Regions from separate parts of the Paenibacillus sp. FSL M7-1046 genome, predicted to be linked through region 2. Evidence: a T-box and tRNA genes for the amino acid it is inferred to sense, from the RefSeq annotation. Region 2 holds a T-box; the other holds one or more tRNA genes.
The links. A T-box is a leader RNA that pairs with one kind of tRNA and senses whether it is charged. The one in region 2 lies ahead of NYE29_RS16980 (valine--tRNA ligase), so its partner is inferred to be a tRNA-Val.
Positions count from the first base shown of each region.

Region 1: it encodes a tRNA-Val, which carries the amino acid that the T-box ahead of NYE29_RS16980 (valine--tRNA ligase) is inferred to sense. The anticodon was not compared.

Region 1 covers NZ_JBBOXB010000001.1:6,856,848-6,872,301, reverse strand. Annotated here, with positions in the region: gene NYE29_RS30780 (GH36-type glycosyl hydrolase domain-containing protein) at 1-1,191, opposite strand, end outside; gene NYE29_RS30775 (LacI family DNA-binding transcriptional regulator) at 1,371-2,426, opposite strand; gene NYE29_RS30770 (Rpn family recombination-promoting nuclease/putative transposase) at 2,907-3,815, shown strand; gene NYE29_RS30765 (ABC transporter substrate-binding protein) at 4,386-5,405, shown strand; gene NYE29_RS30760 (hypothetical protein) at 5,511-5,900, opposite strand; gene NYE29_RS30755 (helix-turn-helix transcriptional regulator) at 5,897-6,103, opposite strand; gene NYE29_RS30750 (helix-turn-helix domain-containing protein) at 6,278-7,879, shown strand; gene NYE29_RS30745 (hypothetical protein) at 8,101-8,388, shown strand; gene NYE29_RS30740 (copper amine oxidase N-terminal domain-containing protein) at 8,766-9,977, shown strand; gene NYE29_RS30735 (hypothetical protein) at 10,315-10,944, shown strand; gene NYE29_RS30730 (accessory gene regulator ArgB-like protein) at 10,937-11,461, shown strand; gene NYE29_RS30725 (cyclic lactone autoinducer peptide) at 11,464-11,598, shown strand; gene NYE29_RS30720 (LytTR family transcriptional regulator DNA-binding domain-containing protein) at 11,615-12,010, shown strand; tRNA gene NYE29_RS30715 (tRNA-Val) at 12,203-12,274, opposite strand; gene NYE29_RS30710 (cupin domain-containing protein) at 12,411-12,947, shown strand; gene NYE29_RS30705 (NUDIX hydrolase) at 13,117-13,551, shown strand; gene NYE29_RS30700 (NUDIX hydrolase) at 13,573-14,055, shown strand; gene NYE29_RS30695 (creatininase family protein) at 14,255-14,992, shown strand; gene NYE29_RS30690 (aldo/keto reductase) at 15,159-15,338, shown strand; gene NYE29_RS30685 (aldo/keto reductase) at 15,370-15,454, shown strand, end outside.
Region 2 covers NZ_JBBOXB010000001.1:3,854,456-3,869,909, reverse strand. Annotated here, with positions in the region: gene NYE29_RS17000 (GGDEF domain-containing protein) at 35-1,231, opposite strand; gene NYE29_RS16995 (GGDEF domain-containing protein) at 1,290-2,447, opposite strand; gene murC (UDP-N-acetylmuramate--L-alanine ligase) at 2,646-4,082, opposite strand; gene NYE29_RS16985 (bifunctional folylpolyglutamate synthase/dihydrofolate synthase) at 4,033-5,409, opposite strand; gene NYE29_RS16980 (valine--tRNA ligase) at 5,415-8,105, opposite strand; T-box leader at 8,225-8,509, opposite strand; gene NYE29_RS16975 (LysM peptidoglycan-binding domain-containing protein) at 8,730-10,148, opposite strand; gene NYE29_RS16970 (glycosyltransferase family 4 protein) at 10,287-11,738, opposite strand; gene ypfJ (KPN_02809 family neutral zinc metallopeptidase) at 12,044-12,895, opposite strand; gene NYE29_RS16960 (hypothetical protein) at 13,061-13,507, opposite strand; gene NYE29_RS16955 (RluA family pseudouridine synthase) at 14,117-15,061, opposite strand; gene hemL (glutamate-1-semialdehyde 2,1-aminomutase) at 15,061-15,454, opposite strand, start outside.

The sequences.
Region 1 (15,454 bases), 3.0 Mb from region 2:
TTGGTGGTACGCGCTGCCGTCTTCGAACTGGGTAGCGGCGATATCCAGAATACGCTCTTTGGCGCGCTCAGGGATTTGGTGTACAAATCCGAGCAAGTCCTGGTTGGAATCGCGGAAGCCCATACCGCGGCCAATCCCGGATTCGAAGTAGGAAGCGGAGCGGGACATGTTGAAGGTAACCATACATTGATATGGGTTCCAGATGTTAACCATACGGTTCAGCTTGTCGTCGCCGCTTGTGATCTGATATTTGGACAGCAGGTTATCCCAGTGTGCAGCCAGAACAGCCAGAGCAGCATCCACTTGAGCGTCTGTAGCGAATTGCTCGATGACAGCCTGCGCCGGTTTTTTATTGATGACATTCAGGGATTCCCATTTCTCATCTTCCGGGTTCTCGATATAGCCGAGTACGAAGATGAAGCTTTGCTCTTCGCCTGGTTCCAGCGTGATTTCCAGTGCATGAGAGCCGATTGGCGACCAGCCGCTGGCTACGGAGTTGGTTGCTTCCCCGGCAGCTACTGCTTGTGGAGCATCGAGGCCATTATACATGCCCACGAAGGATTCGCGGTCGGTATCAAAGCCGGCGATTTCTTTATTTACAGAATAGAAAGCGTAGTGGTTTCTGCGCTCACGGTATTCTGTTTTGTGATAGATTACGGAATCCTTGACTTCAACCTCACCAGTGCTCAGATTACGCTGGAAGTTGGTCATATCATCCTGGGCATTCCACAGACAGAACTCGGCAAAAGAGAACAGCTTCACCGATTTCTTAGCAGATCCGGTGTTCTTCACAACAAGGCGGTGAACTTCGGCATTGTGGCCCATCGGTACAAAAGCGAGCTGGTTCACAGAAATACCGTTGCGTTCGCCGGTGATGGAAGTATAGCCAAGACCGTGGCGGCACTCGTAGAAATCGAGGTCGCGTTTGACCGGCATCCAGCCCGGGGTCCAGAAATCGCCGTCGTCATACAGATAGTAGTAACGTCCGCCTGTATCCAGCGGAATATTGTTATACCGGTAGCGGGTCAATCTTCTCATCCGGGCATCGCGATAGAAGGTGTAACCACCGGCAGTATTGGAGATAAGGCCGAAAAATTGCTCGTTACCGAGGTAGTTGATCCATGGGTAAGGTGTTTTAGGGGTGTTGATTACGTACTCTTTACGAGTGTCGTCAAAAGTTCCGAATTTCATAAGAGGAAAGTCTCCTTTCAATTGTGAACGCGCGTTTATAAAGCTGAGAAAAAATTCCCTCGGGGCAAAGGGATTTTCCTGCAAAACATTATAATGATTGCCACTCCTTAAAGAAATGCTGGTACATCCAGTGAAATGGTATACGCTGGACGGATGATGCAGCATTCTTGCAGGGAGCTTTACTTCTTCGGCGGCAGGCAGGAGTCTCTTTCGATTAGCCTGGCCGGGAAGCTGATGGTGCTAAAGGTCGGCTGAGCGGAATCGCACAGCTCGATCACTTTCTCGACAGCGGCCTTGGACATTTCGTAAATCGGCAGACGTACGGAGGTCAGCTTGGGATGAATGCGCGAGGCAAGCTGCACATCATCGAATCCGGCAATGGACATATCCTCAGGCACGGATACTCCGTGTTCGGAGAACGCTTCCATCGCTGAGATAGCCATGTCATCATTGGACGAGAAGAAGGCAGTCGGCAATGGGCCGCCGGACTCCAGCAGCTTCTTGACCTCTTCGTAGGCCTTCTCCTTCAGGAAATCACCCTGCAGAATGAAGTTCTCATTGAGCTGCAATCCATGCCGCTTCAACGTATCCTCGTATGCCATATAGCGTTCCCGTCCGGAGTACGTGTTCATTCGTCCGCAGATCATGCCAATCTCTTCATGGCCAAGGCCGATCAAGTACTCGATGGCTTCGACTGTGCCCTCATAGTCCTTGGAGTTCACAATGGCCAGATGATTACGGTCCAGATGCTCCGACATAATCTCCGAAATGTCATAATCGATCAGCACTAGCGGGGATTCAAGTCCAACCATTTCCCGTACGATATCAATATCCTTCTGGGTGCCGACGATAATGCCGCCGTCAATCCGTTTCTGCAGGAAAGCCTGCTTAACCTTCAGGAAATCGTCGGGAGAGTATACGGTATGAATCAGCACATAACAGCCGCGGGCATTCGACGTGTCGACTACGGCATCGACGAAAGGCGCGAAGTAATTGTTCTGATAGATCCGGGTTGCATTCTCCTTCTCGTTCATGCTGATGGCGAAAAGGCCGATCGTATCGGTCTTCTTGCCGGCCAGAGCCCGGGCAAAGCTGTTTGGCTCGTATTGATGCTGTTCAATAACCTTCAGCACCTTGGCCCGGGTCTCTTCAGGGACATTGGAATAGTTGTTGATCACGCGGGATACCGTACTACGGGATACCCCGGCGAGCTTAGCAATATCTTCGCTGCGCATAGTGCCCCCTTTAAATAAACGCGCGTTTATGAGTTCATTGTAAAATAAATCGCTACAGAAATCAATCACCAGACTAAAGAATTTTGCCTTGCGGGGAAGCTCTTTTTTAAGCTTCAACTAATTCAGTAGCTTCAATCACGCTATTATAGGCGTAGACAGAGAAACATACGGATAAAACAAACTGGATCAACCCCGAGGTTGCTCTATTTGTGTTCAGAATATGGATAGGATAGATAGTAAGTATCAAAAGGAAAAGTATCCTCAAAACATGTCTTGATATACGAACATTTGTTTGTTAGTATCAAGGTTATATTATCTTAAATCCTAAATCTGTAAAAAAAGGTGGCTGAACGACCTGGAAGCTGCCGCCATTGAGGGGAGTAAGTACAGGAATAAATATGTGGAGATGGTCGGGGATTACATAGAACATGCGCAACTGGAAGCGATAATGTTATAATGAACAAGAACGGAGATGTCAAGATGGAGCTACTTGATCCGCGCAATGATTTTTTGTTCAAGCGTATATTTGGCAGTGAAGAGAACCGTGATGTACTACTCGCTTTCCTTAACCGGACATTTGCTGAGGCTGGGAAGCCGCCACTAAGCGAGATCATTCTTCTTAACCCGTACACAGACAAAGATTCTCCTCGCGATAAGCAGTCTATACTGGACATTCGTGCCAGAACAATAGAAGGCGAAATCATTAATGTCGAGATGCAATTGTTTAATAAATATGATACAGAGAAGAGAACTTTGTTCTATTGGAGTAAACAATACTCCAGCCAATTACAGGAAAGCCAGTCTTATAGCCTATTGAAGCGTTGTGTGACTATTAATATCCTAAACTATACATTGCTGCCCAATGAGATGTATCATAACGTGTTTCATCTGCGTGAAGACCGGACCGGTATTTCGCTGGTTGAAGACATTGAAATTCATTTTTTGGAACTTCCGAAGCTGGATGAGCAAATCGTTTCGCTGGAGCAAGGCGGTCTTGCGAATTGGTTGCTCTTTTTGAAAGGCGCAGATCAATCCAAATGGGAGGTGCTGACAATGAATGAGCCTATACTAAAGAAGGCCATGAATACGCTGGAGTTCTTAAGTCAGAATGAGGAAGCCCGCAGACAGTATGAAGATCGCCAAAAATATTTACATGATGAAGCTTCAATGTATGAAACGGCGAAGACCAGAGGGTTCACTGAAGGTGTTGCTGAAGGAAAAGCAAAAGGAAAAGCTGAAGGAAAGGCTGAAGGAAAGGCTGAAGGTGAAGCTCAGGCGAAAAGAGAGATTGCGCGGAAGCTCCTTGGACTCGGCGTTGATCTGCCTGTAATCGCTGAAGCATCTGGCCTGACGGTAGAAGAAATTAAACAACTGAAGCCACTGCAATGAACATCTGCCATAGTTAGCTACAAGCACAAGAAAGCCTCTCCAAACTACGGAAGGCTTTCTTGTTTTGAGGTCCGCTTAGAATTTATCGAATTTTTCAACCCTAATGGATATGACTTCTCCACACTGTGTGAAGAGGGTAAGGATAAGTTTAGAGCCAAAGGAAAAAGGTTTGTTCATGGGTCTGACTACGTTTGGTTAGATTTAGAAGTTTCGAAGGATAATTTATCCATTCCATGATTTCTTCACACACTCTATTAACAATCAGGTGTTAAATTGAAGATATCCCCAGCTTGTATGTAGTATATACGTTCATGAACTCTTGACTCTGCCAGTTGCTGGCAGGGTCGTTTTTTAAATTATATGAATTTTTATATGCTTCACGCTATAAATTATCCGTTTCAGCTTGTTTATAGGTTTGCAAATCGACGTGAGATACTATGCGAGTTAGAAGTTTGTATAAGATTGCCGCAGAGAAAGTGCATTGAAAGCTGATGAAGACGTGCTACTATTGTGATTAGGATTATTGAGAATGATAATCAATCACAATGATGTATAGGAGTGAAGAGATCAATGGCAAGTTGGGGTCGAAAATGTATTTGGACAGCTGTACTTGTACTGGCAATGTCCGCTTTGGCGGCTTGCGGCACGAATAATAATGCTGCCGGAGGAAAAAACCTTCAAACAGAGAATGCGGCGAATCCAACCGCAGCAAGCAATACATCTACCGATGCAAGTACCGATACTCCAGCCGATAATGGCACAAGGACTGTCGTCGGGGAATTCGGAGAGGTTGAAATTCCTGTTAGTCCCAAGCGGGTGGCAGGGATCTATGTGGAGGATTACCTGAAGGCGTTAGGCGTTACCCCGGTCGTGCAATGGTATCATCCCAGCTGGGGCAAGCAGAATTATTTGAATCTGGATGTGCCGGAATACGATATTACCGGGAGCATTGAGGCATTGTTGGAAAAAAATCCAGACTTAATCATTGCCGACGGAGGAGCAGATGCAGCAAAATACGAACAATATTCCAAGGTAGCGCCAACCTACCGTCTGCCGGAGAAAGTGCTGCAGGATTCAAGACAAATGCTCACAGCTATCGCAGAGGTGCTGGGCATTCCGGAAAAGGGCGAAGCTGTACTTGCGGAGTATGACCAGAAGGTAGCAGATGGAAAAGCCAAGCTGCAGCAGGCGTTGGGGCAGGAGAAGGTAGCTGTAATCCGGCTTAACGTTGCCGAGAAAACCTTTGCGTTATTTGGTGTCAAAAACCGCTTTACGGGTGTAATCTATGATCAATTCGGTCTGACTCCCGTCCCTATGGCTGCGGAGATGACTGAATTTCAGTCCATTATTTCCGAAGAAGTGATACCAGATCTTGAGGCGGATCATATCATTGTATTCCCTGACAACGGAGGATGGGACACTGCGGAGAATGAGGAAGCAATCAAAATTCTTGATGGCCCGTTGTGGAAGAATCTGCCTGCGGTGAAGAACGGGAATATTTACAGAATGGAACGCTCCCACTGGCAATCCGGCGCGATTACAGCCAATTCGATGAAGCTGGATGATCTGCTGAAAGCAATGGTGCAATAAAACGCCAGGCAAACTGATAGACTAACCCCCCAAAAATAAACAGCGGCAGCCATGGACGAGAAATAAAGTCTGGACTGCCGCTTTTTTATTGAACTGTCGTTCCCGCTAGCGATACTTCTTACTCACTAAAAACTCAACAATAGGTAATGTAATCATTGCTAATCCTAATATCCCTAATAAAAAAATGTTCATTGTTTCATTTACGATTTCATCAGCAACTAAAGCTGCAAGTATAAAAAAAAGAAGAAGAAAGTAACTTATTTTCGAGCTTCTCTCCGTAATCTTTTTTCCTAACTCGTCATCCTCAAATATACCATCTTTGTCTGCCTTGCTTCCCCAGGTGATCATAGGAAAAAACATCATTAATAGCGTTGCGATTGTTATTATTTCGTTAAATCCAACGTCTTTTCCAACCATGACCTTATAGATGGTAAAAACCACCACAATTAGAGCGGCTGCCCCTACTGCGATTGCACCTATTTTTCGGGTGTTCATTCCTCTTCTCTCCCTTCATGTAAGAATAACTTATCGATTCTAACTCCTAAGTGTTTGGCAATATCAAAAGCTAATTGCAAACTTGGGTCATATTTGTTGTTTTCAATGGCATTTATGGTCTGTCTGCTAACATTGCATAAATCTGCTAACTTGCCTTGTGATATATCTTTTTGCTCTCGAAATTTTTTGATATGATTTTGCATTAAATTCCACCTTCTTCGTTAGATGGGTGTAAAAAAGTATTTACATATAGATTTTAAAATAACATGGTTAAAGTGTCAAACATCTTTTACACCTTTGAACAGCATGGTTGATAGGCTTTCATTTTTGTTTTACACTAAGGAAATGAAAATGATTCTCAATTAGGGGGCGGGAGAATGGCAGAACAGCTCAGTGAAAGCACTGAAAAAAAGCTGTTATACAGCTTGACTAACATAGAAGCAATAGCCCAATCCCCTGCGGGAAACGGACAAATGGCTGTGTTTCAGGAGCACACATTAATCATAGTATCGGAAGGGCAGGGCTGGCTCGAAGCGGAGGAAAGGCGTTATCCTTTGGACAAGGGCGCAGGCTTTCTGATTAAGGCTGGATCTATGAGCAGAATTCAGGCCGGAGAGCGGGGGCTTAGCTTTTACCGGCTTGCTTTTGAGGTTATCGGCACTGGGGATGGCAGACACCGCGGAAAGGGGAAATTGACCGGGAATGCCATGCTCCAGCCGGGTCTCTTAAGCTGCAGACCTTTTTCACAATGTGCACTGCTGCTGGATTCCATTTATCATAGCCGCAGGAGCCCCGATGACATCGAATGGTTCGCGGGTCATACCCGTTTTCAGGAGCTGCTGCTGCTGATCATGCGAGCCAATTCCCCGGCAGTTCAGACAAAGAATGATCATGAGGCGGTACAACGTTCCATTCACTATATGCAGGAGCATTACAGTGAACCGGTATCCGTCGACCAACTGGCAGAGATTGCAGGCATTGGGCGCGCGCGTTATACACAGCTTTTTAAAGAGATTACCGGCAGGATTCCCTTGGAGCATTTGAACGGCCTCCGTATCGAACGGGCGCAGCAGCAGCTGCTTCTGACCAAGGACCGGCTGCATGATATTGCACTGACTGTCGGCTATAGCAATGAGTATTATTTTAACCGGCGTTTCAAGGGAGCAGTAGGTGTTACACCCGGTCAATACAGGAGTCTTCATCAGGATGGGGTCCGTGTATTCGCGCCTTTTCTGGAGGATTATCTGCTGGCTTTGGGCATTACTCCGGTGGCCCAATATTGTCATGCCCAGTGGGGCAAGCAAGAGTACCTGGGTCTGGATCAGGTGCCGACGTTTGATATTTCCCGCGGAGATTGGTCAGAGCTTTCCCGTTACACGCCCGAGCTGATTATGCTGGATGACGGCTTTCAGCGCTGGCATTTGGGTGAGTGCCGCCAGATTGCTCCGCTGTTCAGACTCCCGTTCCACCAGGAAGACTGGCGTGCAACACTGCGTTCTGCAGCAGCTGTCTTCGGCAGAACGGAACATGTGCAGGAGGTCATCGGCCATTATGAGCAGCAGGCCCAGCAGGCGAAGCGGATCCTCAGCCGCAGCGTCCGGGGACAGACAGTAGCGTTACTCCGAATTTCTTCCTGCGGAGTTGCTCTCTATGGATGTGAGGGTCTGGGATATACAGCAAGCGTATTGCATGAGGATCTCGGGCTCCAGCGGCATCCGTTGGTCCGGCAGCTCACCCGGGGACAGAAGCGCGTGAGCCTAACAAGTGAAGAGTTGTCAGGCCTGACGGCGGATCATCTGTTCATTACTTTTGACCGGCAGGAAGGTGAAGGCCGGGAGCTGCTGGATACGCCGCTATGGAGAAGCCTGCCCGCTGTGCGCAACCGCAACGTGTACGAGGTGGATTTTATGGCCTGGATGAATTATGGTGTGCTTTCGCATCAGCGGAAGATCGAGGATGTGCTGCGGGTACTGGCGTAAAGAGCCGGTTACCTATGTGGGATAAGTTCATGAATGATTTGGCTCTGCCGGATGCGGCGGGGTCTTTTTTTATATCTAATTTTGATTGAATCTAGGCCATAGAAGATAGTTTCACCACTATTTAATAATAGTAAAATGTATTTTATTACTGATTCACTTATCTATTACATTTATTCTTTGGAAGAATAGAATACTATATCTAGTTCTAGGAGGTGATTCTTATGTCGATTCTCTTACCTCAGCAGTTTTACTCTCTGGCTACCAATGTTGGTAAATCTTATTTTGAAAACTTGAACAATGGAGCAAATGCTACAATTACCGTTAATAACAACGGTCCGTTTCCGATCCTTCTTGTAGTTACACGTGTCAATGCTCCTGTTATCACTTATGAAATACCTCCAGTCAATAGCCTCACGCTGGAAGTTGCTTTGCTGTTGGCAGCGGCTCTCCAGACCACAGCTGCTGGTCCTGCTACGGGTTCAATTCAAATTGCTACTGCTGATTTCTAGTTTTAAAAACGACAATAGATAGATTTGAATGTAGAGCATGTGTATCATAACCCGTCGGGCATAGTGCCTGACGGGTTTGTTATTGTTTATTCGGCTGCTGACATCATGAAGAATCAAGAAGCCCCATGTATGAAGCAGTTCCGAACGTACTATAAGAATTAATCATATCTTTGACGTATATTGGCACATTTTGTATGCTTATTGAACAACTAGGGGGAGGGAGCGCAAAATAAACGGATCAGAAAATATGAGGAGTCTTTGCGATATTATTTAGAAGTTGTATGAGCTGATCAATAGTGAACGAAACCATACAAGTACTAGGCAAAATATTATACATACACATAGTCATATCATTTTGAAACAAAGGAGTTTTCGTATTGAGAAATATAGTAAAAAGAGTGCTATTTATCATGTGTTTGATTTTGGCTTCCGCTGGCACAGGTAGTTATGTACATGCCGACATGAATCAGACAATCCAAGTAATGGTGAATGGTCAGCTTTTAAACATGAACCAGCCAGCCGTTTATAAAAATGGCCGGGTAATGGTACCTATGCGTGCTGTCACTGAAGCTTTAAATGCTACTATTAAATTCCAGTCTGCTAAGAAGCCGATTGTGATCAAAAGCGGTTCCTTCGAGGTTTCTTTTACTTTGGGGCAAAAAACGGCCTATACGAACGGTAAGAAGCTTGCTCTTGAGGTTCCGCCGCAGAACATCAACAATACCATGATGGTGCCCATTCAGTTAATTTCCAAAGGAATGAATACAGATGTGGTATGGAAAGATGTGTGGAAGACCGTAGCTATCGAATCGAAGCATGCGGCTAGTGAGGTAGTTACAACGCAAGCTGAAGCATTACAAAAAGCTAAGTACCTGATAGATGGAGACAACAGCACAGCAAAAATCAAGGGGCAGGAGCTTCTAAGATACTATAGCGTTAATCTGGACGGTTACAATAACGGTGTGTACCTTGTTGATAAGTACAACGGTGAAGTGCTTTATTATTCTATTTCTGATGGAGCTTTTCAAAGTATATCTCGAAGTAATGCCCTTGAAGTTTTGGAAGCAAAGATAGAAGCTCAGTCACAGGAACTAACTATTGACGACAACGATGAGATTAAAATCATCAACGGGAACAAATACTACGCTTTTAATGTTGAAATAGGAGATGAAAAATATTTTAACTCTTATGTTGTTACCACTGTGTATGTCAGTGTAGATGGAGAAACTTTCCTCATGTTGAATAAAGACCATCAAGTTGTTGGTTTCTCTGACAAAGCTTTCTCAGAAAGTATGAATGCTGTTTCTTTGAGAGTAAAAGCTTTAGAAGTTCTTGATAAAAAAGTTAGATCCCTTCTTGGAAATGAACCTAATCTTATGGATGATGGTGAGGTTAAGACAATCAATAAGCAAAATTACTATGTTATCGAAGTGTGTTTTGTAGGGGCAAATAATCCCTATTATTATGTGACTACTGCGTATGTAAGTGCTGATGCTAAAAGCATCTATATGCTGACGAAGGACAATAAGGTTGTTCTGTTCTCGGACAAATTGTTTGTTCAATATATAAATGATGCTCTGGAGGGATGAACGCCGCTCTTGAATGGATATTTGATGTTTAGCTTATCCGCCTTGGTTTCGTGTGTTTGACCCAACGATATGATAACCCGCCGGGCTTTTTTGAGCTGGCGGGATTTCTTCGTCTTCTGGTCTGCTGACTTACAAATAATTCAAAAAAATCTATCGGCGGGCATACGCGGGAGGGATAAGGGATATTGAGAGTCAGAACAGAAAGGAGCGAGTAAAACGTAACGATCAATTATCATGAGGAAGCGGACCTATTTCGTAGTAAATAAGTAGTATACGGTAACTCTATTTCGGATTTATAATTAATGCATTGAATGAAAATAATGTCAGGCGGTGTTGTGTGTTGCCATGGGAGCCAATGCTTTTCATGTTCTTTTCGACTATTGAACTCATGTCTATTTATTATTTGATTATGTCGCTCTTTAGATTTAAGTGGAAACATCATGCTTGGCAAGCCTTGTTTGTTACTTTAATTATAAATTTGCAGAGCTATTTGGTGAGGAAAGAGCTTGATATGAGCAATATCGCACCTTTAATATTGATAGTAATATTCATATTGTTTTTTGCTGCAGTTGTTAGGATGCCCCTCATACTGTCCGTTATTGCAACTATATCAGGATATGCTATTTTTGCAGTCATACAAACTGTTATTGTACTTATCTTATTCGGTTCAATAGGAGCAATAGAAGGGGAAAAAAGCAATGGATACATATTACAAGTACTCACCTCCGTAGTTATTTGCTCCTTTTTTTGGCACTACTACAGAAAAGGCAAAGGCTTTACTTTTGACATAGAGAAACTTCGATTTAAATTAGAAGATATTTTTTTAACGACGATCATCATAATTTTCCTAATTGGAATGTCAATTCTTTTATACTACAACGAAATTTATTTGAATATATTGTTCTTTTTAGTGATCTCAATTTTCTTCATTTATTACTCTATTGGGAAGGAAAAAGAAAATGATTGATCGTATATCTGAGAGGATAGCCTACAACATAAAAAAAGTTGTTCCTGATCACCCCGCATCGCAAGCGGTTCTAAAGTATGCATTAGAGGTTGTGCTAAATATTGTTTTTATCATTGTCATTACACTTGCGATATCTTTGCTCACAGGTAATTTCTCTGAAGCTTCAACGATATTAGTTTCTTTTGCATTACTACGGCAATCGTCGGGCGGTGTTCACCTTAAGTCGGGTATAGCATGTGTCATATTTACTACGACGTTGTTTACTGCACTATCGTTTATTAACGTAAATTTATTAGTTGTACAGGTTATGAATGGAATCAGTTTTTTGATCATCTTGTGGTTAGCGCCTATTGGGATTGAAAAGCAGACTAGAATTCCCAAGCGTCACTATCCGAAGCTTAAAATAATCGGTCTGGTCTTGGTTGCTACAAATGTCATAATTTGTTCATCTGCTATAGCCGTGAGTTATTTTGCTCAATCTCTAAGTCTATTAATTGCCAGAAAGGAGGTGAAGTAAAAATGTTGAAAAAAGCGAATGTTCGAATCGTGTCTGGTTTGGCGACATGCTTATCGATGGTAGCGTTATTCATTGCAAATACAAACAGTGCGTTGTATGTGCATCAACCTGAGGTTCCAGAAGAACTACTTAAATAATACTGGAGTGGTCCGTTTGAGTATCATATCCGTGAATAAAGACCCAAAAGGCATTACCGGGTTGTTTTCTCTTGAAATACCTAAAATTAATTATATGGAATTTGAGAGAGACATATATAGGATACTCGTCCACACGATAGAAGGAGTTTACTATACAGTCGGCACATTGAAATACTGGCTAAGCACTCTAGAGGCATCGGGATATAACTTCGTGCTAGCAGTCAGAAACACATTGATTCATGTTTCTAATATCTTTCAAGTGGATAAGTCGTTTCATGTGGCCTACTTCGGGGAAAATTTATCAGGAGTCGAGCAAAAGTGTTTCCTTTCTGAAAAAGGATACAAAGAAGTCAGAAAAAATATTAATTTAACAACTACAAAAATCAATTTCATTGAGTTGCCTTTATGGTAACTCTTTTTTTCTAAAATAATCACTCAGGATAAAACATATAAATTGATTATCAATCGCATCAGACTTATAAAAACAACCACTCTGACATGAGTGGTTGTTTTTATAAGCGAAAAATTCCGTCCCCAATGCGAGTGGGGAATAGAAAAAGAAAAACTCCTTATAAAATAAGGAGTTTTACGTAGTGATGCAGTATAGGACGGATGGGGTTCGAACCCATGACCCCTACCCTGTCAAGATAGTGCTCTCCCGCTGAGCTACCGTCCTGCAACGAAATTTATAATACCACAGGATGTGAGGAGATGGCAATGTTTTTTTCACGGCATATGAATTTACTCACTTACAACTTGTTCCATAGTCTCTATGCTCGGATTAAATTAACTTTTGCGTAGGGAGTGATTCCATGGCGACCATTTTTAATGAACAGAATATCTCTTTTAAACAAAGGCAGTCTCCGGTTCCGGAATTTGCTTGGCACACCAGCGAGAAGCTGGCGGGGATGGTAGGGTCGAAGCATTTGATTTTTGATATCCGGTCATTGGACCCGGGCAAGTACTCGTATCCGTATCACTTTCATAGAAATGCTGAAGAGCTGTTTGTGATTATGGCGGGCAGTGCTATGTTAAGAACTCCCGCCGGGTTACAGGAAGTCCATGAGGGCGATACGATATTTTTCGAAACCGGTCCATCAGGTGCGCATCAGCTGTTCAATCATACGGAGACGCCTTGCCGCTATCTCGATTTACGGACGAATAACGGGTTGGATGTTGCGGAATACCCTGACTCCGGGAAAATCAATATTTTGCCGTATGAAGAGCTGTATGAAACGGAGGATAGGGTGGACTATTATAAAGGCGAACATTTGACCCGGGAGATATGGGCGCAATTGAACGCTCCGGGCAAGGGTGAGGAGAAGCGGGGAGAAGACGGTGGTGAGTGATTCTTTTGCCGGCGGACTTATGAATGCTTCTTTTATATAATAGAAGAAACTTTTGGAAGAAATATCAAGATATTCTATACATAGGTTAAAAACCAGAGATAATAGGAACGTCACATCCGGTAATCCACCAAAACTCTATCGGTTTTGCCGTCTAAGGAGATGCTTGTGAATGAAAGTTACTATACACGAGACGGGAATAAAGGAGGAAAATCTAACCTACGTCGTTATTATCGTAAGGCATAATGAGCAGTGGATATTAGCTCGGCAGCGTGGTCGTACCACATGGGAATTTGCAGGTGGACATATTGATGAGAATGAAACGCCTGATGAAGCAGCGGCAAGAGAACTGTATGAAGAGACAGGAGCGGAAGACTATACGTTATTTCCAATAAGTATTTATTCGGTTACCGGAGAGTCAATGCCGGATAGTTTCGGAAAGCTCTACCTGGCCACCGTTAATAAGTTCGGACAATTGCCGGCTTATGAAATGGAAGAAATATGCGGGTTCACGGAGGTACCGGAAGAGTTAACCTATCCGATGATCTATCCTGTATTGCTGTCCAAAGTCAATGAATTTGCTGAGCAGTGCAATATTCAACTATAAAGATCATGGGAGGTCAATAACATGGCTATGCCAACTCATATTGTGGCTGTCGGCGGGATCGTGGAGAATGAGCAGGGAGAAGTGCTTTTGGTCAAAACGTTTCATGGTGGCTGGGTGTTCCCTGGGGGGCAAGTAGAGGCCGGAGAGAATCTGATGGATGCACTCATCCGGGAGATCAAGGAAGAAAGCGGAATAGACACCGAGGTCTCTCACCTGATCGGAGTGTATTCGAATACCGGAATGTACAAATGGCATGACGGCATCACCGATGTTCCGACGAAAGTAATGCTGGATTATGTATGTAAGCCGGTGGGCGGAGAACTTGCCGTTTCAGAGGAAACGTCGGAAAGCTGCTGGGTGGCTAAGGAGCTTGTGCTGGACAAGATCACAAGCATGGCGATCCGCACGCGTTATCAGGCTTATTTGGATTTTGCAGGGATCGTATCCTACATGGCCTATGAGACCAAACCAGAGTTTGCCGTCTCGCTGAAACGGAAGATATAGAACCAGCGTGGCAATCCTGCTATTCTTCACTTCGATGGCTGCAGCTAGCCTTCATTTCTCGTTAAGGGTATGGATCAGGAAATCCATAAGAATTCCTGCGGCAAGAAAGGTTCCGAGGGGCAGCCACAATGAAAATCTGCGCATAAACAAACACCTCGCTTCGACTATTTACTATTAGACAACCTAAGGGGAAATTCAAATGACAGTCGAATACGGAAAACTCACCTTTTTGGAAATTAAAGAAAAAGCAGCGGAAGGTTATCTGGCAATTATTCCGACGGGCTGTACGGAGCAGCAGGGTCCACACTCCACCGTTGATTTTGATACCTGGCTGGCCACAGAGCTGTCCATTGAAGCAGCGCAGCAGGCCAAGCTGAAATACGGAGTCAAGTCCCTGGTGATACCGACAATTCCTTTTGGACCTACGCCGGAGCACCGCAGCTTTGGATACGGCTTTATCGATATTCCGCAGAAGCTGTATGAAGATGTAATATACGCTGTTCTGACTTCCCTGGTGGACCAAGGCTTTAGACAGCTGGTTATTTTTCGCGGCTGTGGCGGTCATTTGCTGGGCAATGTGGCAGTAAGGTTCAATCAGGAATATGAGGGGAAAGCCAAGGTCGATATTCCCCATCATCCGTTTCATGAGATCTGGTGCAGGCATGCTGATCCCGACATTCCGGGTGGTCATGCAGACAGCTTCACTACTTCGCTGGGACTTTATAAACATCCTGAGGATATTAGGGAAGCGCAGATCTTTAATCCTGGCAGCAGCGAGCCGGAATGGGATGATCCCAATCTGGATTTTGGCAAATATTCCACAACAGGCGTTATAGGTGACCCAACCCATGCCAGTAGGGATCTTGGCGAGAAGTTGTGGAAAGGTTCCGTTGAAGCCATTGCAGCAATGCTGCAGGAAATTGCTCTAGCTCAGTAAAAGTTGCACAAAAGTTTGTCCGCAGCAGTTGTGTCTATGACTGTTCGGGCACTTTTTTTATTCTGACGCTGCGGGGACGCGTAACGCGTAGGCTTGCACAATGATGAACATCCGTTTTAATGGATAACAATTAATGGAATTTTATTAAAATAGACGCCCTAACTCCCTGAAAGCTGCTGCTAGTGAAGAATCGGTAGATACGATCCGTGGATCGCTGGAGCTGGGTGTGACACTTTTTGATACAGCAGATCTTTATGGTGAGGAATACCTGCTGGGGCGGGCGCTTAAAGGCCGCAGGGATAAGGCTGTAATTGCGACCAAATTCGGGGTGACGCATACTCACTAAAAACCTTGAAGTCGTCTCCCTGATTGAAGCGATGGCTGTACAAAAAGGCTGCACGACTTCACAGCTTGCTCTGGCTTGGCTGTTGGCACAGGGCGACAGTGTTGTCCCGATCCAGG
Region 2 (15,454 bases):
AATTTCCGGAATGTCAAGAACCTCGCCCCTCCCGTTAGGGCAGAGGCAAGGTTCTCGTTAGCCGGCTTCTGGAGACACAATTCCGGCCCTGCTGCTTCGCTTCGTACAAGGCGTTATCACTCAGCTTATACAGTGTATTCAGCGGAACCATTTCTGCCGAGGTGACGGTAATTACCCCGATGCTTATGGTATAGGGCATCGGTAGCCCTTCGACAACCGTATCAAGTACGGAAAGGCGCAGCCGTTCGGCGATTTCATCACTTGCTGCCTCGTCCGCACGGTGCAGAAACACGGCGAATTCCTCGCCGCCGAACCTGCCGAACAGATCACCGTTAGCGAGCTGCCCTTCGATTTTACCTGCAAAATCCCGCAGCACCTTGTCCCCGGTATCATGGCCATAGGTATCATTTATACTCTTGAAATGATCCACGTCCAGCAGCAGGAACGAGAAAGGGGAAGCTTCATTGGCAGCAGCAGCAAGCAGGGGGCCGGCACGTTGCACAAACGCTCTGCGGTTAAGAATTCCAGTCAGCTCGTCATAGGTCGATACCCGCTCCAGCTCTGCATAGATCCGCTCCCGGGAAGGCAGCATAAAACCTGCTGTCCACAGGAACAACAACAGATAGACAGCAATATAAAAAAACGCTTGCAACAACCCCGAAGCCGCAGTTTCTGCTGCCTCGGTTCCTAAGAACGGCTCAACCGCCCGTCCCAGCAGCGACAACATCACGAGGCTGTAGAGCAGGCCCATAATTTTTTGCAGCGGAGTCTCTTTCAGCTTCACGCAGAGAATATACACCGGATAAGCCATCAGCCCCACAATGGACAGGGATGTCCAGACGATGACAATAGGCTGAACCCTCAAGGGAAACAGCATTTCTATCACCAGCAGTCCGGCCCCGGAGCAGCCTGCAAGCGTATAGTACCTTCTCATCACCCGGTCTGTGCTTGCTCCGAGCAGCTTCAGCAGAGCTAACATCTCTGCGGTTGCTCCCGCCAGGCAGCCCAGCGCAAGGATCAACCGAAGAAACTTGAAGGGTGTAGAATCCTCCAGCAGCAGCAAAATCAGGATCACCAGCTGAAGCAGCTTTGCAACAATAAATAATCTGGAGGTTCCATCCCTCGGGTAACGGGAATGGTAGGCCAATACCAGCAGCACCGTAAAAAGATCAGCGAAAAAAAGGCAAACGAGCAATGTCTTAAGATCAAAATGGACAGCTATAAATTTCACCTTCCTGCATCTATAACCATAGGCATATGTATTCTCCAATCCACCTGAGCATCTGCGCTTACCGGGAGATCACTACACAATTTCGGCCTTGCTGCTTCGCCTGGTATAATGCCCGGTCTGAGAGCTTATACAGCATATTAAAGAATGTCCGGGGAGTGGGCAGAACGGTAATCACACCGATGCTGACTGTATACCCGCAAGGCAGATTCAACTTTGGGGCATCCATCACAGCGGTGCGCAGCTGTTCCGCTTTGCGGCCGCTGTCCTCTTCGTTCAGCCCATAGAGCAGAACGGCAAACTCTTCGCCGCCCACTCTGCCGAACAAATCGTCGTTTCCAAGGCTGCTCTCAATCGTAAATGCAAAATCCTGCAATACCTTATCCCCTTTATCATGACCATAGGTATCATTGACTTCCTTGAAGTGGTCCAGATCCAGCAGTAAAAGGGAATAATACTCCTGTTTTCTGACCGCGAGAGTCAGCTTCACTTCTGCCTCCAGAAGAAAAGCCCGCCGGCTCAAGATCCCGGTCAACGTGTCGTAGGTGGCCATTTTCTTCAGCTTTTTATAAGAATGCTCATTGGAGAGGAGAATAAAGGCTGCGGTACCTACAATCAGCAAAAAGAACATTCCCAGATAATATAGATATTGCACGGTATTCGCAGACAAGGCGCCCATGCCGGGTTCCAGAAACAGAGCCGTGAACGCCCGTCCCAGCATTGACAGGCCAAACGCATAAAATACGAATCCCAGCATACTCTGAAGCGGTGTTCTCTCCTTGTTAGAGGTCAGAAGATACGCCGGCAAAATCACAAAAAACATCGACCACAGCGATGTAGACGCGACCCGCAAATTCGGACGGTTAAAAAACAGCGCGATTATACAAAAGCTGATTACACTGCCCACGATCAGCACTAAATAGTACAGCTTCACCTTCCGCCCGAACATGCCCATCATCATTAGCAGCGCTGCAATCTCCATGAAGCCTCCGGCAAGAATGAGCCCATTGCTCAGTGGAATTCCAATAAACCGCGGGATAACATCCCACAGCAGGATTGAACTCCAATACAGGACATGCACCCACTTTGCAGCAATAAATACGCATGAAGCAATGTCCTTCGGGAAGTAGAAGCGGTAAAAGGTGACGAGCAAGGCAATAAATAAATTCCCAAAAATAAACAAGTATAACAGCGTTGTAATATCAAGCTGGAAGTTCATGAATACACCACCATATACACGGAAATCAGTACTCTGTTGTCACAAAACTATAGCATTCCAAGACTCTGCCCGCAACATCATTTGCAGATTTAAGACTCTATAGCAAAAAGCGTATTTTGTCCGGCATAACGGACAAAATACGCTTTGGCTTCATGAGAATCAGTTCTGCATTAACGGCTCACAGAAGTCATTCTATTCTTATTTTTCAAGTTCCCGCAAGTCATCAGCCAGTGCATACCCAACCTTCCAGATATCTCCTGCGCCCATCGTGATCACCAGATCACCGGGAGCGATACGGCCCCGCAGGTCAGCCAGCACGGCTTCTTTGGTAGGCAGATGCCTTGCACCGGCGTTGCTGTTCTGAATAATCAGCTCCACCAGCTTTGCGGAAGTGACGCCTTCAATCTGCTTCTCTCCGGCCGGCGAATAGATATCAGTAATGATCACTTCATCAGCTTCGCTGAAGGCGCGGCTGAACGCATCCAGCAGAAAGAAGGTACGGGTGTAGCGCTGCGGCTGGAACACGGCAATAATCCGTTTGCCGGTTGCTTTGGCTGCGCTGATCGTTGCCTGGATCTCCGTTGGATGATGGGCGTAATCGTCTATTACAAGAATATCATTGATTTCGCCAAGCACCTGAAACCGGCGCTTCGCTCCATGGAATTTCACGATAGCTGCAGCGATTTCTTCAAATGCAATCCCTGACTTCAGACATGCAATGACCGCAGCCATTGAATTGTACAGATTGTACTGTCCGGGAATGGAGAGCTCAATGCGCCCCAGCACTTGACCGCCGCTGTTCATTGTATACGCCACCTGCCGGTCGCCGAGCACGATGTCAGTGGCTATATAATCAGCGTTCTGATGAATACCGTAGGTAATCACCGAGCCCTTAACCTCAGGTAAAAGGGCGCTGACAGTCTCATCATCTGCACACACAATCGCGGTGCCGTCTTCGCGCAGCTGGTTCATAAACTGCACGTAAGCGGCCTTCAGGCGGCCGAAGTCACCGCCGTAATTCTCCAGATGATCCGCTTCAATATTCGTTACGATCCCCAGCCAAGGATGATACTGCAGGAAAGAGCCGTCACTTTCATCCGCTTCGGCCACAACATACTCCCCTTGTCCTGCCTTGGCATTCGTACCGACATTCATAATCTCTCCACCGATAATATAGGTCGGGTCCACTCCGCAATCTTCCATGATCAGCGCGATCATCGAAGAGGTGGTAGTTTTGCCGTGCGCGCCGGCGACAGCTACCCCTTTGCGTTCATTCAGCAGCCGGGCCAGCATTTGCGAGCGGTGCAGAACCGGGATTTTGAGACGTTCTGCCTCTACCCATTCCACATTATCACTTGCGAGTGCCGTAGAATAAACAACCAGATCTGCACCCTTAACCTGTTCCGCAGTATGTCCAATATAGACTTTGGCACCTTTGGCAATCAATTTCTCGGTTAATTCCTGAGCTGCCACATCGGAGCCCGTAACCGTATATCCCATTTCCAGCATCACCCGGGCAATCGCGCTCATTCCGTAGCCGCCGATCCCTATAAAATGCACACGTTCAGTAGTATCCAACAGTTCGTCACCAGCCTTTTTCAGAATCGGGTTGCTGCAAAAGCGTACTTCGTACATCAGAAATCAAATACAGCGTTCCGGACACGACAGCAAGGTCGTCTTCCGCTGTGATCGATTGCAGCAGTTGCAGCGCCTTACCCCAATTACGTTCTACTATGATTTTTAAGTTTTCTTTAGCATATTTCTCACGCAGACGTTCTGCGATGGCCTGCAGATCTTCCGCGTCCATTTTCTTCCGGAAATCCGGTTCGGTCAGGATGAGCGTATCCACTATAGGCAGTATATGCTTGAAGTATGACTCATGATGCTTATTTGCCAGCATCCCCATGAGCAAATTTAATTTACCGTATTTATAAAACTGCGGAAGGCTCTTGGCCAGGCTCTCCGCACCTTCGGGGTTGTGCGCCCCATCCAGTACAATGCGCGGAGAAGCACTTACCTCTTCCAGCCTCCCTGCCCAGAATGTGCTTCTGAAACCCTCCAGCACATCCTCATCCTCCAGCATAAAGGCCATATATTGCCGCAGAACCTCCAGCGCCATCATGGCCCCGGCCGCATTGCTGAGCTGATGCTCGCCTTTCATGGCAATGCCGATCTCAAAGGAGCGGAAAGGCCCCTTAAAGTTAAAGCTCTGCACGCCGTCTTTGATTCCGGCTAGCTCATAGCTGAAATCTTCTCCGGCCAGATAGAGGGTAGAGCGGCTGTCTGCCGCTTTGGCCTTAAGCACCGCTATCGCTTCCGGCTGGCTCACACAGCTGACTGCAGGAACACCCGGTTTGATAATTCCGGCCTTCTCACCGGCAATTTCCTCCAGCGTATCTCCCAGCACATCGGTATGATCATGTCCGACATTCGTAATCACGGACACAATAGGTGTCACGATGTTTGTTACATCCAGCCTTCCCCCAAGCCCCGTCTCCCATACGACTACATCCGGATAACAGACCTCCCCGAAGTAGAGAATCGCCAGCGCTGTGGCCACCTCGAACATCGTCGGTGAACCAAGCTCGCTGTCTGCAATTTCCTGTACCAGCGGGCGAAGCTTATTCGACAGCTCCAGCAAAGTATCTTCGGGAATATCCGTCCCATTGTACTGGAAACGGTTAGTGAACTTGGTGATATAGGGCGAAGTAAAGGTCCCTACACTGTAACCGCTCTGGATCAGCACACTGGTCAAAAAAGCGCAGGTTGAGCCCTTTCCGTTCGTCCCTGCCACGTGAATGAATTTCAGCTTGCGATGCGGACGGTCCAGCTTCTCCATCAGCAGCTCAATCCGCTCCAGACCCGGACGGATGCCGAAAGGAATCAGACTGTTGATCCATTCTACCGCTTCTGTATAGGAACTTAAGGGAGCGGTACCGCCGCTCCCGATGATCTCTTCCATATCCCTTATCCTCTCAGCTCTGCGATGCGGGCGAGCACTTTCTCGCGTTTTGCGGAATAGTCCGCCTGCTTTGCACGTTCCTCTTCGATGACTTTTGCCGGCGCCTTGGCCACGAAGCCCTGATTGCCGAGCTTCTTCTCCACGCGCTCTACTTCGCTGTTCAGACTCTGAACTTCTTTTTCCAGACGGATAATTTCCTGCTCAATATCGATCAGCCCCGACAGCGGCAGAAGAAGCTCTGCGCCCGTAACTACTGCGGACATGACTTTATCCGGTGTCTGCGGATCAAGGCTTGCTTCGAACGAAGATGTGTTGCAGAAGCGTCCAATGTAATTGTCGTTGCGGGTAATGATGCTCAAGGTGTCTTCATTTCCGGCTTTGATGATCAGCTCTACCTTCTTGCTCATCGGCACATTCACCTCGGCGCGGATATTACGAACTGCACGAATGATGTCCATCAGCAGGGTCATTTCTGCCACTGCCTGCGGATTCTCAAGCGCCGCATCATATTTTGGCCATTCCGCCAGGGTGATCGTTTCGCCTTCATGCGGTAGATGCTGCCAAATTTCTTCGGTAATGAACGGCATGAACGGGTGAATCAGGCGCAGCGTACGGTCCAGCACATAGGCCAGCACCGATTGCGTCTTTGCTTTGGCAGCAGCGTCAGCTCCATAAAGCGACAGCTTCGCGAACTCGATATACCAGTCACACAGATCATCCCAAATGAAGTTATACAAGAGGCGGCCGGTCTCGCCGTACTCGTACGAGTCAATTAGACGCGTAATATCACGAGAAGTTTCGTTCAAGCGATGCAGAATCCAGCGGTCCGCCGTGCTAAGCTCACCTGTAATGTCAATATCTGCAAAGTTTACGCCTTCCAGATTCATCAGTGCAAAGCGCGAGGCATTCCAGATCTTATTGGCAAAATTACGCGCCTGCTCTACCTTCTCCATGCGGAAACGCAGATCCTGTCCGGCTGTGCTGCCTGTCGAAATCATATAACGCATAGCATCTGCACCATATTGCTCGATAACATCCAGCGGATCGATCCCGTTGCCGAGCGATTTGGACATCTTACGTCCTTCGGCATCCCGCACCAAGCCGTGCATGAATACATCGGAGAACGGCTTTTTGCCGGTGAACTCCAGCGCGGAGAAGATCATGCGCGCTACCCAGAAGTAAATGATGTCATAGCCGGTAACCAGGACATTGTTCGGATAAAACCGCTGATAGTCGCTGCTGCTTTCATCCGGCCAGCCCAGTGTAGCGAACGGCCACAGATTGGAGCTGAACCATGTATCGAGAACGTCCTCATCCTGCTTCAGATCATCAAGTCCGCTGATTTCGCGGGCTTCCTCTTCCGTATACGCTACAAACACTTCACCTGTAGATTCAGAGTACCAGGCCGGGATGCGGTGTCCCCACCACAATTGGCGGGAAATACACCAGTCACGCACATTTTCGATCCAGTTCAAATACGTTTTCTCAAAACGGTCCGGCACAAAGTTAACGCCGTCACCGTTCTTCTGTGCAGTAATGGCAGCTTCAGCCAGCGGCTGCATCTTCACGAACCACTGGGTGGACAGATAAGGCTCAACCACTGCGCCGGAACGCTCGCTGTGTCCTACCTGATGCAGATGGTCCTCAATCGAAATCAGAACGCCCTGCTCCTTGAGATCAGCAACAATCGCTTTGCGGCATTCGCTGCGGTCCAGTCCCTGATAAGGACCAGCCTCCTCGTTCATCGTGCCGCCTTCGTCCATCACATTGATCTGCGGAAGGTTGTGGCGCAGGCCAACTTCAAAGTCATTCGGATCATGGGCCGGAGTGATCTTAACCGCGCCGCTGCCGAATTCTTTCTCTACATAATCATCGGCGATAATCGGAATTTCCCGGCCGATGACCGGAAGGATCAACGTTTTGCCGATTAGATCCTGATAGCGTTCATCCTTCGGATGCACCGCTACCGCCGTATCACCCAGCATCGTCTCCGGACGTGTCGTTGCTACGGTGATGAATCCGCTGCCGTCTTTAAGAGGGTAGCGCAGATGGTACAGGTGACCGTTAACCTCTTTGTACTCAACTTCAATATCGGATAAAGCAGTACGGGCTGCCGGATCCCAGTTGATAATGCGCTTGCCGCGGTAGATCAGTCCTTTACGGTATAACTCCACAAATACCTGGCGTACACCGCTGGACATCCCTTTATCCAGAGTGAACCGCTCGCGCGAATAGTCGAGGGACAGACCCATCTTGGCCCACTGCTCATGAATGGTCTTGGCATACTGGTCCTTCCACTCCCATACCTGCTCCAGGAATTTCTCGCGGCCCAGATCATGCCGGGAAAGGCCCTGCTGGCGCAGCTTCTGCTCCACCTTGGTCTGGGTAGCAATACCAGCATGGTCCGTTCCCGGGAGCCACAGGGTATCGAAGCCCTGCATCCGCTTGGTACGGATCAGGATATCCTGCAGCGTGAAATCGAGCGCATGCCCGATGTGCAGCATCCCGGTTACATTCGGCGGTGGAATTACAATGCTGTAAGGCTCTGCTTCAGGCCGCATTCCAGCCTTGAAGAACTCCTTCTCCATCCAGTAGGCATACCATTTCTGTTCAGCCGCCTTCGGATCATATGTAGTCGGCATATCGCTCTTTGCGCTATTGTCGGCAGCAGCATCCTGTGCCGGATCTTGCGGCATCTGTAGCTCTGCCGCCGCTTTGTTGTGATCAGCCATTCTAAACCCTCCATTTAAGTAGCATTGGTAGATGTATCTCTGAAGCTGGACCTCTGAAAAAAAATACAAAAAGGCCCTTCGTCTCAAAGGACGAAAGGCCATTCTTTCGCGGTACCACCTTTGTTTCGCGCCAATAAAAAATAAACCACCGTTCCGGTCCCAAAGGTTCCGGAAACTTAGCGCGACACTCACGCAGATAACGGCTGCAACCGGCCACTTCCTAACCTGTGCTTCTTGAATCTGAAGACAAGCTCAGAGGGGCAACTCCGGGGCGACTTCGGTGGCTGCATCCTGCGGAAACTCACAGCAATTTATAGTTCCGCTCTCTGAAGGGCTGACCGCCTACTCTTCCCGTTCCCAGTCTTTATTAAGAATTTACTTAATCCAATAATACATTTAGTACTATTCCTAGTCAACCAGCATACACACAAACTGCGGGACTTATACCGCCCATTTCTAAAATTTGCTCCCTTGGCCTGATTTGAACCCCTGATGTTCATCCTTAGTTTCAGCTCAGAGGACAGAAACACAAAAAATCCCGATCTCATCCGATCGGGATTCTGACACCGATGCGCCTGCCGGCATCTCTTAAGGGATATACAATACTTGGCCTTCCTCCACATTCTGACCGGAAAGACGGTTGTACATGACAAGCTCTCTTGCACTGAGCTGATATTTCTCCGCTATAGTATCAATTGTTTCTTCACGCTGGACAATGCAGAGACGCACTTTACGGAACAGATCCTTGCCGTTCAAGCCACCGATAAAACGGCTTTTCCATTCCCCGTCACGGCCGGAGTCCGGAACAGGCGCCGCAGCAGCTGTATCCTCGGCGATAAGCTCTTCCTGTTCCTTGCGGGAGCGGCTGGAGCTGAGCAGGGAAGAAAAGGTAAGATGCTCCTTCGCGGGAATATCTTCTTCTCTCTTGCTTCCCAGGGCAACCTTCAGATCCGGCTTCTCCTCCTGCGGAGGTGTTGCTTCCTTAGAGATCACGCCTTCGCCCGCGTTCTCCTGATCAGCGTGAGATGCGGAGCTATCCTGAGCAAAAAGTGCCGCATAGTCCCCATTTTGAGCAGAGAAATCCTTTTCTTCCTGATGGGAGGCATGCGCCTCCAAGGCTGTATTCTCAGCGGCAGCATCCGAAATGTCCTTTGCGCTGCCTGAACTTTCGGTGCCTGATACTTTGGCAATGTCAGAACTGTTAAAGGGATTTGTATAGCCAGCCTGATTTCCAGCGGCCGGAACGGCCTGTTCCGCTCTCCCTTGTGCCCCGAAGAAGTGACCCGAAACAGGTTCGTTGTCCGCAGTTCCGGCTGCTGATATCCCCTGCGGGCTATCAAAGCTGTGTGTCCGCACCTTCACTTCCTTGTCCTTCTGCTGGGCCGGTGGGGATGCAGCGGGCTGGTGGGTGAACACGGTGCCTTCCAAAAACAGCGGATTCACAGCAGCTTCAGGCCCACTGTGGGCAAACTCATGCTCCTCAGCGAAACTCTCTGCGGTGCCTTCGCCATAAGTCCACACTGAGTTTTCATATAAAGCATCGTTCTCATGCTCCCGGGCCTCTACCCTAACCCCCGGGGCCTGTTTTTCTTCGTCAGGTGAATAAGCTGCCGTGTACTCCTCCTGCTGCCAGGCGGGCTGCGTCTCCGCTCCCCCGATTCCCCGCAGCGAGAGTACACCAGTTATATTGACCGTACGCATCGTAAGCAGGTCGATATCGAAATTCTCGATCTCCACCCCTATGTCTTCAAGTGAGCTGACCCGGGTCAGCGGTACTGTGATTTCAACAGGAATGGCATGCTCCAGACGTTCCGTCCGGTCATTCTCACCCCGGTAGAGTCCGGTGAGCAGAAGCTGTCCGTACAGCTCGGCCCGGTCCTCCCGCTGAATCACCTGGATTTCCGGAATCAGCTCCACCTCTTCCAGTTCAGCGATTCCCGGAAGTTCTTCCGAAAGGTGGATGCGTTCATAAATATCAAACCGCAAACCGTGGGACTGGTCAAACACGGGAAATGTCCTCCTTCTTGGCATAATCTAACCCCGAGACAAGCCCAGAGCATAAGCCCAAAATGTTACTCCTCTCATGTATATGCTTCAATCAGAAAGGCATGACAACTTTGGACACTTCATCAGAGCAGCCGTCTCTTATTGCTTGTCAAAACCAAGAATACGGGCATCGGGAACGGAATAATCCAGCGGCAGCCTGCTCCGGAGAACCGGCACCAGTGGATTGCCGGGGGTAATGCTGCCCAGCAAATCAGCCGGATGAAAAGCTCCCTGAATCGCTCCGGCTTCCTTTCCCACCGCCAGCATTTCGCCTCCGGTCCCCCCTCTATGCCAGGCTTGCTTTCCCACCGCTTTGCGGTACACCTTAAGCGTTCCTTCCGTCATGACATCCAGCGAGCGGCAGCGGACCGCCCATTTTCTCGCCTGGTTTCCTGTCCGCCCGCGCAGTTCATCATCGCCTAGCAGCAGAAGCAGCAGCTCCGCCAGCCCCCCTGAATCTTCCGCGGGAAAGATCCAGCCTGTTTCTCCGTGCTTAACCATTTCCGGCATTCCCGTCGTCCCAGCCACAATCGGTGCAATACCGGCAAGCTGGGCTTCTGTGACCGAGTAGGGCTGCGTATCCTGCAGGCTGGGCTGCACATAGATATCGGCCTGCTGCAACGTGGCCGGGATATTGTCCAAATTACCCACAAACACCAGATGTCCCTGAATCCCCAGCGCTGCCGCCTGTGATCTCAGCTCTTCCAGGAGACTACCGCTCCCGGCTAAGACGCAGACCCAGTCCTGACGGCTGCGATGCACCAGACCCAGTGCGCCGATCAGCACATGCACGCCCTTGATGTACTCGAAACGGCCGGCGTACATAATCACCTTATGTCCCCCGCCAAGCTGTACCGGGGAAGGCAATGCAGCCTTGTCATTGTACTGCTCCAGGTTGATCCCGTAAGGCAGCGTATGAATCCGCTCCGGAGTGACGCCGAGCTCATTCACCAGTTGACCGATCCATTTTGAAGAGACCAGGATCAGATCGGCGGCATGTGCGCCAAGCTGCTCAATCCGGCGGAAATAGCTCCAAATCGGCCGGCTCTCGTATTTCTCCTTCGTAAGCTCCGGTTCAATCCCCTTATACTCGTAATACGACTCCCGGGCCAATGCCCCGTGAATGCTGGACACCAGCGGCACCCGATTTTTCATCACCCGCCGCAGCGCGTAAGTGGAGATGGGATCCTGGGTGTGGATGAGATCATAGTCCTCCAGGCCGAGCACAGACGCTCCCGCCTCAAACACATAACGGCCAATTTCAAAACTGAAGATGCCATGCTCCAGGTACAGATACGGAAACCGCTGAGGATCAAGATAAGGCAGCAGCGTGTTATAATATGCATTTTTATCAAAATAGCTCTCCTGGTTCAGCAAATATAACGTATTGCTCTCTACATGGCTTCCCATCAGCGTAACAGAATGCCCCTGCTCGCTCAGCTTGTCTGAGAGCTGTTTCATATACGTCCAGATTCCGCCCATATTAGTGAGTCCCCAGTAGGTGACCAGCAGTATTTTCATGAACCCCTCTCCCCGGCTTGTAGAATTCATTTCATGAGGAGCAGCCTGCTCCGCGTTAACAAAGTATTATATGACCAACGCTGGCTATAAGGCATGGGCAACAGTCTCTTTCTATGAAAAAAAGCACCTGCCCGTTAATAGAAGTAGGTCTGCCGACCAGCTGCTGGAATCCAAAAAGCCCGGAAGGAAACGGCTTTCCTCCAAAGAATAAAAGCCTGTAGACGAGGCCGTAACGGCTCTGTCTGCAGGCTTATTTATACTTGGCTTAGCTCGCTCCCGCACAGGGGGATGGACGGTTCTCCGGTTGAGCGGCTGACACTTTGCCCTCTCACATTCTATAGCTGGGCAGCGTTAAAAGTATCTCCGCCTTCAATGGTACCGGAGTTAAAACCTTTGTAGAACCAGCGTTTCCGCTGTTCCGAAGACCCATGGGTGAAGCTGTCTGGCACCGCATACCCTTGTGCCTGCTTCTGGATCGTGTCATCGCCGACCGCACTCGCCGCCGTCAGAGCCTCCTCCAGATCGCCTTCTTCCAGCAGGTTCATGCCCTGGGCGTGATTGGCCCAGACTCCGGCCAGATAATCGGCCTGCAGCTCGAACCGGACCTGATATTTATTAAATTCCTTCTCGCTCAGGCTCTGGCGAAGCGAATTCAGCTGCTTCGACGTGCCCAGCAGGGTCTGTACATGATGGCCCACCTCGTGGGCAATGACATAAGCCATCGCGAAATCGCCCGGCGCCTGGAAGCGCTGCTGCAGCTCATCGTAGAAGCTCAGATCAATATACAGCTTGGCGTCCCCGGGACAATAAAACGGCCCGACTGCCGAAGTGGCCGTTCCACAGGCAGAATCCACACTGCCGCTGTACATTACAAGCGTCGGATCCTCATAGGTCATTCCCTGCTGCTTAAAAATCTCACCCCACACCTCCTCGGTGTCAGCAAGAACCACGGATACAAATTCGGAAAGCTCCTGCTCCTCAGCTGTCTGCTCATAAGGAGCTGAAGAATTGGTACCGCCGGATGTCAGGTTCCCTAATATATCCCCGGCATTGCCCCCGCTGAGCAGTGTTACAATCACTACAAGAATAATTCCGCCGATCCCGCCGCCAATGACCTTCCCGCCGCCCCCGCCTCTGCCTCTGCGGTCCTCCACATTCGAACTGCCTCTTCTTCCCTGCCATTTCATGGCTATGCCCCCAGTCGTAGGATCGTTAATGTGCCAAGCTGCATTTCGTAAGGGTATCTATCTTATTAGTGTTATACCCAAAAACGGCAGATTGGCACTTCCACTTGCTGGGCGGGCGGGAAATAAGGGGGGACAAGAAAGTAGAAACACGGCGGCAACACTAATTTAGCTGCAATTTTCTTCAACACTTACATCATCATTTGTAATGATGACCTTGGAATGGCCGGATAAACTTTCGGTATACGAACATATCCCGACCGTTTTCGGCGAGTCCTCATCTCTTGGATCGGTATACTTAAGATAAATTCCGCCTTCGCCGGAAAGGCTTAGTTCAGGGCTGATTTTCACCTTTCTTCCACTGGGTATCCCTTGCTCGAAGCTTTCCTTGGAACTGCTCTCAATGATCTGGCCAGCGGAATCGCTCGTAAGGACCCCTGTCTCGACGGAAAACAGATCGTAATCGGATTGATTGTCTACGGTCACAGTAAAACTGCCAAATTGCTGAATCAGTTTCACAACATCCGAACCGACAGTAGCTGCAGTAATACTCCCGGCAATTATTAAAACCGCATCGAAGACGGCTATCGTTACAGAGATTCTGTTCCATTTCATCTGCTGTCCATCTCCTTTATTAGAAAGACGAACCGAGACGCAGAAATGTATCATTCGTTAAATATTTAGCACGGCTGGAGCTTGAAGGGGGCGACACTCAGCTTTCCGCGGATCGGAGGTATTTGTGCCTCTCATTTCGCCAAATCGCTCACCTTCCCCCTATTCGGAGGTACTTGTACCTCTCATTTCGCCAAATCGCTCACCTTCCGCCTATTCGGAGGTACTTGTACCTCTCATTTCGTCAAATCGCTTACTTTCCGCCTATTCGGAGGTACTTGTACCTTTCATTCGCCAAATCGCTCACCATCTGCCTATTCGGAGGTACTTGTGCCTCTCATTTCGCCAAATCGCTTACTTTCCGCCTATTCGGAGGTACTTGTGCCTCTCATTCGCGGATTCGCATCATCAAGTTTGTGACTTATTCACATTTGTGATTGTGATTATTAATTTTCCAGCAACAAAAAAAAGACACCAAGGCAGGGGATGGGACTGCACCTCGTCTCACAAACAGGGTGTAGCCCCTTCAGCCTCGGGTCTCTTTATAGTTGCATTATAAAATTTGATTGTCTTTAGATCATTTAGTCGCTAGGAAGCTCCAACAGACTGATTTCAGCCTATTGTCCCGCCGCCCAGTTCCTCCCGCAGCCGCAGCATATCCTCCGGCCATGGATCGGCTATTTCCAGCCTTTCCTTGCTCCATGGATGGCTGAAAGCCAACACCTCACCGTGCAGAGCCTGACGGCTGCTGCCTGTCAACCCCCAGCGCGGCCCGCCATACAGCTCATCCCCGTACAGCGGATGCCCCATATGGCTGAGGTGGACGCGGATCTGATGCGTGCGTCCAGTTTCCAGCTGCACCTTAAGCGAAGTGCCGCCTTGCAGCACCTCGCGTCCAAGGATTAACGTTACCGCGGACTGTCCGCCGGGCGACACACGCCTGCGCGCCGCATGATGGCGGTCGCGGCCAATCGGGGCGTCGATCACCTTGAGCGCAGGCGGGACGACGCCCTCCACAATCGCGGCGTACCGCCGCGATATCACCTTCTCGCGCATGTCTTCATCGAGTACAAGCTGCGCATATTCATTCTTCGCATAGAGCACAGGACCCGTGGTATCCTTGTCCAACCGGTGTATATGCCGCACGGCGACACTACCGCCGGAAGCGGCATAATGCGCTGCAACAACATGATCCAGCGTTGTATCTGATCCGCTGCCGTCCGGGTGAACCGCCATACCCGCAGGTTTATGGACAACAAGGCAAAAGTCGTCCTCATACAGCACTTCAAGCTCCTGCCACACCGGCTCAATGCCCGCTTCCCGATAAGGAAAAAGCGCCAGCCGCAGCCGGTCGCCCTTCCACTGGATGCCGCCTTCGCGGCGCAGCCGGGCATGGAGTTTCACCGGCATCCCGGCCGTCTCCAGCAGCCAGCGGTCTACCGCAGCCTGCAGATCAGCTGCTCCGGTAACGACCCGGCCGGGCATGGCTTCCAGCCATTCGCCGCGCCGGGTCCAGGCGCCGCCGCCCTGGACCGATACATTATCTGCTCCGGACATCACAGTGACTTCAGGGCGTTCAAGTGAGCTTCGATAGTATCATCGATATCCTGCTCGCTGTGTACAGCGGATACGAACATTCCTTCGAACTGCGATGGCGGAACACTGATGCCCTGATCCAGCATCTTGGCGAAGTAGCTGCGGAACATATCCAGGTTACTGGTTTTGGCCGTTTCGAAGTTGATTACCGGACCTTCGGTAAAAAACGGGCAGACCATGGAGCCCACACGGTTAATTGTCAGCGGAATGCCGGTCTCGGCGCTGTTCCGCTTAAGACCTGCTTCCAGACGTGCGCCGAGTGTCTCCAGGCGGTCGTACACCTCTGGCGTCAGCAGCTTCAGCGTGCTGAGACCGGAAGCCATCGCCAGCGGATTGCCGCTGAGCGTACCCGCT